2 linked regions of the Rhodopirellula bahusiensis genome follow. The protein of the gene in region 2 binds, or shares a complex with, the protein of the main gene of each other region. Links are inferred from orthologs where the notes say so. Each region holds a gene or a part of one and is shown on either strand. Other genes may lie near its edges.

Evidence for each region. Proteins that work in one complex are often made in the same cells at the same time.
Region 1: the proteins of accD (region 2) and accB are in contact, whole or in part, in a solved structure (PDB 8UXZ), measured with the Escherichia coli proteins. The link is inferred for Rhodopirellula bahusiensis from one-to-one orthologs.

What each region holds. Positions count from the first base shown.
Region 1 is NZ_NIZW01000027.1:8,124-11,341, reverse strand. What follows is about bases 136-3,112. They hold accB (acetyl-CoA carboxylase biotin carboxyl carrier protein), read right to left. Parts: upstream 1,886-3,112; coding sequence 1,385-1,885; downstream 136-1,384. Other genes in these bases: CEE69_RS25905 (M24 family metallopeptidase), read right to left, coding at 1,976-3,082; accC (acetyl-CoA carboxylase biotin carboxylase subunit), read right to left, coding at 136-1,379. Outside these bases: more of accC, read right to left, coding at 27-135. UniProt on the Escherichia coli protein: This protein is a component of the acetyl coenzyme A carboxylase complex; first, biotin carboxylase catalyzes the carboxylation of the carrier protein and then the transcarboxylase transfers the carboxyl group to form malonyl-CoA.
Region 2 is NZ_NIZW01000024.1:61,201-64,259, reverse strand. The notes cover bases 1-2,818. They hold accD (acetyl-CoA carboxylase, carboxyltransferase subunit beta), read left to right. Parts: upstream 1-849; coding sequence 850-1,788; downstream 1,789-2,818. Other genes in these bases: CEE69_RS24860 (serine/threonine protein kinase), read left to right, coding at 1,792-2,706; ilvB (biosynthetic-type acetolactate synthase large subunit), read left to right, coding at 1-841. Also shown: CEE69_RS24855 (sugar phosphate isomerase/epimerase family protein), read left to right, coding at 2,986-3,059.

The DNA.
Region 1 (3,218 bases), on a different replicon or contig from region 2:
CGACTTTTCCTAGCGGTGACGCAACCCTAAGACGTTTGGCCTTCGTAGTTTCGGTCGACGAATTTGGTGTCCACGGTGCCGTTTACGAAGGCTTCGTTTCGGAGGATCCAGTTGTGGAAACCGACGGTTGTGGTGATGCCTTCGACCTGCAGTTCCTTCAAAGCACGAAGCATCGTCGCGATGGCTTGTTCCCGCGTCGGGCGATGGACGATCAGTTTGCCGATCATCGAATCGTAATACGGAGGCACCACGTAACCGGTCTGCACATGCGAATCGAATCGAACGCCCATGCCGCCAGGCACGAACATCGATTTGATTTGCCCAGGGCAAGGTTGGAAGTTCTTCGTTGGATCTTCCGCATTGAGCCGGCATTCGATCGCGTGGCCGGTGCAAGTCAGTTCTTCTTGACGGAACGACAGCGGCAGACCAGCGGCGACGCGAATTTGTTCTTGGATCAGGTCCACGCCGGTGATCATTTCTGAAACCGGGTGTTCGACTTGGATCCGCGCGTTGACTTCGATGAAGTAGAAGTTGTAGTCCTTGTCGACAATGAACTCGACCGTTCCCGCGCCAGCGTAATCCGCACCAGCGATCATTCGCACGGCGGCATCGCAGATCGCTTCGCGGCGGTCTTGCGGCAGGTCGGGGCTGGGGGCTTCTTCGACGAGTTTTTGGTGGCGCCGTTGGACGCTGCAGTCACGTTCGAACAGGTGGCACACGTTGCCGTGCGAGTCCGCGATGACTTGGACTTCGATGTGACGCGGTTGCTGGATGAATTTTTCCAGGTACACGCCACCGTTGCCGAATGCCGCGATGGCTTCGTTGCGAGCCGCTTCGAGTTGGCTCTTAAGAACGTCTTCGGTCTCGGCGACCCGCATGCCTTTGCCACCACCACCGGCGGTGGCTTTGATCAGCACGGGAAAGCCGATTTCTTTCGCGGTGTCGATGGCTCGATCGAAGTCCGCGATCAATCCATCACTGCCGGGAACGACGGGGACGTTTTGCGCGATCGCCATCGAACGAGCGGTGTTCTTGTCGCCCAGTTTGTCCATCGCGGTTGGCGAGGGGCCGATGAATTCGAACCCGCTGCTGCGGCATTGCTCGTTGAACTGAGCGTTCTCTGCCAAGAAGCCATAACCGGGGTGGATCGCGTCGACGCCGGCCACTTCGGCCGTGGCGATGATGCGATCAATTTTCAAGTAGCTGTCAGCGCTTCGGTTGGTGCCAACGCAGTACGCGTGGTCCGCCAACTTGACGTGCATGGAGTCCTTGTCGGCTTCGCTGTAAACGGCGACCGACTCGATACCCATTTCGCGACAGGCGCGAATCACACGCAGCGCAATCTCGCCTCGATTGGCGATCAAAATTCGTTCAAACATAGACTTCAGCCGTCCACCTGGACGCGGAACAAAGGTTTACCGAAATCGACGGCTTGTTGATCGCTGACCAGCACCTCGACAATCTTCCCGCGGCATTCGGCAGGAATCTCGTTGAAGACCTTCATTGCCTCGACGATGCAAATCACGGTGTCGTCGTTGACCACGTCACCGACTTTGACAAACGGCGGCGATTCAGGATTGGCTTTCGAATAGAACGTGCCAACCATCGGCGAGTTGATGGTGATCGTCCCGGCAGTGTCACCGCCGGCGTCGCCACCAGCTGGGGCCGGAGCGGGAGCGGCGGCCGGCGCAGGTGCTGCAACGGGAGCCACTGCGGCGGGCGCGGGAATCATGGCGGGAGCTGTTCCACCACGAGTCAGTTTGATCCGATCGTCGCCCTGTTGCAGGTCCACTTCGTTCAGTTCGTGTTGTTCCATCAACTCGACGATCTGGCGAATCCGATCGATGTCAAACACATCCCCGTCGTCGGGTGTTTCCGATTTCATACGAAGTCCGATACCTGCAAAGTCCAATGTTTCTCGAATCCAGATGGGATCCGAGCAACCTTTTGTGGGTGAAGATTAAGTTTGCACGTTTTACACAACAAGACGACAATCATCGAGACCCTTCGGAAGGGTGCTCAGACGCTCAAATCCATCCGCTGTGACGAGGATGTCGTCCTCAATGCGAATTCCAAATTCGCCCTCGAAATACACGCCTGGCTCTACAGTAATCACCATCCCCTCGCGGAGAACCTCGGTCGACATCGGGCCCATGCGTGGATCCTCGTGAATTTGCAATCCAAACCCGTGTCCGAGCCCGTGTTTGAAAGCGTCGCCCAGCCCCGCTTTTTGCAGAACCTGGCGAGCCGCTCGGTCCACTTCGATGGCTTCCACCCCGTCGCGAATGGCGGAGATCGCAGCTTCTTGTGATTCCAAAACAGCTTGGTAGGCGGCTTCAAATCGATCGGCGGTCGTTGATCTCACTTCGGCTTTGTGCAGTGTCCGGGTCAAGTCGCTGCAGTATCCGTCGACGCGAGCCCCCCAATCGATGAGCAGCGTTCGGCAATCTGCCAGGGCAATGTTGCGAGGGTGATAGTGGGGCAGGGCACCGCTGGGTTCGGCCCCCGCGATCACGTCGAAGGCGACTCCGGACGCTCCCAGACTTCGCATCGTCGCTTCGAGTTCGTGAGCGATTTGCAGTTCGGTCATCTGCGGCGTCAGTTTGTTGGTGACGCTGAGGAAGCTTCGCTCGGCAATCGCGATGGCACGCCGAATCGTGGCCAACTCATCGGCGTCTTTGATCGAACGCAGTGTTTCGACCAATCCGCTGGTATCGACCCACTCCATCGTTTCAATCTGTTCCTGCCACTTCCGAAGCGTGGAAACTTGCACGTGATCAGCCTCGAAGCCAATCGTTTTCAGCGACAAATCGCCCAGATACTCCGCCAGCAACGCGACCAAAGTCTGGCTGGGCGGCCGAATCGCACTTTCCAGGTTCGGGCATTCTTCGGCAATTTGGGTTTCGTAGCGGCGATCGGACAGCAGCGTTGCTTTGCCGTCGGGACGGACCAGCAACCAAGTGCTGTCGCCGGTGAATCCGCTGAGATATCGCACGTTGACTTCGCTGCAGATCAAAATCGCGTCCATCTGCTGGTCCGAATCGGCGATGGATTGCACAAGTCGTTCAATACGCTCTGTCATGAAGTCGATATCCAGTGGTGATGTTGAGTCGGCCGTTTCGCGGCAGATGCTTTTCGTCGACGGACCGAGGCGGAAGCCGCCGCCCGGCGATTGGCACTGTGCGGGCTGGCATTGTGGGCCGAAATTCGGCACCTGT
Region 2 (3,059 bases):
CGTCGACATCGACTCGTCGGAACTGAACAAGAACAAACAAGCTCACATCCCAGTTCGCGGCGACGTGAAGGATGTGTTGGGCCAACTGAACAAAATCGTTCAGGCACCGGAAATCGAATCGTGGCAGAAGACCTGCACTGATTTGAAAGCCAAGTACCCGTTGAAGTACGACAACTCGTTCGACGGAATTTTGCAACAGCACGCAATCGCGACGCTCAGCAAAATCACCGCCGACCGCGAAACTTACGTCAGTGTCGGTGTGGGCCAACACCAAATGTGGGCGGCTCAGTTCTTCAAGTTCCGCCAGCCTCGGACTTGGATGAGCAGCTCCGGACTCGGAACGATGGGCTTTGGTTTGCCGGCCGCCATGGGCGTGCAAGCGGCTCATCCGGATGCATTGGTCATCGACATCGATGGCGACGGCAGCTTCCAGATGAACATCCAAGAACTCGCCACGTGCTTCTGCGAAAAACTGCCTGTAAAGGTTCTTCTGTTGAACAACCAACACTTGGGAATGGTGGTTCAGTGGGAAGACCGGTTCATGGACCGCAACCGCGCTCACACTTACCTTGGGCCGATCGATCACGAAGAAGCCAAGGGCAAGAGCACCGCGGATCGCTTCGAATACGCCAGCGACCGCTACCCGAACTTTGTGCAAATCGCAAAGGGCTACGGATGCGGTGCCGCCACGGTCAAAAAGAAAGCGGACCTCGAAGGTGCGTTGCAAGAAATGATTGACCACGATGGTCCTTTCTTGCTGGACGTCGAAGTGCCCTACCAAGAACACGTGTTGCCAATGATCCCCGGTGGAATGACCGTGGACGACATGCTCTTGGACTGATTCTGAAAGTGGAAATGGAAACCGCAGTGGAAAACCCCGCAGTGGAAAAAAACGGGCAAGCGTCCCCTTCATCAACGTCGACCGCAACCGACGCCACACCATCCTCCAACACCCCCAACCGACCCGCGCCAAACACGGCCGGCAATCGGAAACGAGGTGTGCCTGAGGGCGTGTGGCGGAAGTGCGATTCGTGTGGCGCTTCGCTGTTCTACAAAGAAGTTCAGCAGCGTCTGAACGTTTGCCCGCAGTGCGACCACCACTTCTACGTGAGTGCGTGGGAACGCGTGGCTCAGGTGCTCGATGACGGCACGTTCGAACCGATGAACGAACATCTTCGGCCGACCGACCCGTTGGAGTTCCGCGATCGTCGCCCCTATGCCGAACGATTGGTCGGCGAACAGAAACGCACCGGCCTGACCGATGCTGTTTTGACCGGCACCGGCATGATCCGCGCTCGCCGAGTCGCTTTCGCGGTGACCGACAGCGCCTTCATCATGGGCAGCATGGGATCCGTCGTTGGCGAACGCCTGACGCGATTGATCGAGCGTGCCACCGAACAAAACCTGGCGTTGATCATCATCAGCGCTTCCGGTGGTGGTGCTCGAATGCACGAGGGCATCCTGTCGCTGATGCAAATGGCCAAGGTCTCCGCTGCTCTCTCGCGTTATCACGCGGCGGGCGGTTTGTTCATCAGCGTTCTGACGAACCCAACGATGGGCGGTGTCGCTGCCAGCTTCGCATCCCTCGGCGACTTGGTCTTTGCTGAACCCAAGGCCCTGATCGGATTTGCTGGGCCTCGAACAATCAAGGCGACCATCGGCATCGAACTCCCCGAGGGATTCCAAACCAGTGAGTTTTTGCTGGAACATGGATACATCGATCGCATCGTTCATCGCAAATCCCTGAAGACGGAAATCGCGACCGCCATCGACTATTGCGGGAAGTAACTGATGGGCTTGCTCGACTCGATCATGGGCGCGTTCTCGAAAGGCGGCGGTTCGCTGAAGAGAATCGATGTCGAACAACGATTCGAGCGATCACGAACAGCCGCGACGGGAACGATGAGCAACTTCTTCGTTGCTTACGACCTGGAACGCAAGGAGAACGTCGGGGTCAAAATCCTCGATCCAGAAAAGTACGAACTGTTCGAAAGTCGCTTCAAAGGTTTGAACAAACCTTCCGAAGGCGAAATCGCGATGCAGATGAAGCATCCACTGATCGTGAAAACCTTCGAACACGGCATCACCGCGAAGAACCAACGCATCTTGGTGATGGAATACATCGCCGGCGTTGGCATCCAAGATGTGATCGTTCGTAAGAAACGAGAAGTCATCGACGGCAAAGAGATGCTGCTGATGCGCGAGATGGCGGAGTCACTGGCGTACGTGCACGAACAAGGCTTCATCCACCGCGACGTCTGTCCGCGCAACTTCATTTGCACGCCTCCGGAAGAAGGCGAGGAGACCGTCTCGGGCGTGCGGTTGATTGACTTTGGATTGACCGTTCCGGCGACACCGCCGTTCATGGCACCCGGCAATCGAACAGGAACGCCGCTTTATATGTGCCCCGAGATCGTTCGCCGGCGCGCGACCGATCAACGTGTGGATGTGTTTTCACTTGGCGTGACGTTTTACTGTCTGCTGACATTCAAACACCCATGGCAAGGCGAGATCGTCAGCGGTCGAGCCGCTCTGCAACACGACACCGAGACCGCCACGCCGATCTTGGAACGTCGCGAGGACATCCATCCCAAGGTTGCTCGAGTCATCATGCGAATGATCGAACCCAATGTCGACGATCGATTGCCATCGATCAAAGAGTTCTTGTCCCAAACTCGCGGCCTCGACTCCGCCTTCGCCAGCTAGAGATTCGCTCGGCATCTAAGCAGGAATGATTGGGTTGATCCCGTGAGCCGTTTGGGCATTGGCCCGGGTTGTGCGAGAAAACATTGGCTAACGCCAAACGGCTTGAATCTCCGAAGACACTTGCGTACCTGCTTCGCCCTCGGCGAATCTTGCGAGGATGCCTTTCTCGACAACTGCGTGGAAGGGTTCGGTTAAACTGGCTCAGCTCTTCCTCGCCTCTGCGCGCTCCAGGAGCATCGCCTCCCGCCCCCACATCCCACCGTCGACACGGAATCCATCATGCCCAACCGCCGTGACTTTCTCGCTGGCACACTCGCCGCTGCTTCGCTCGCATCGCTGCCTGCCCAAGGCTT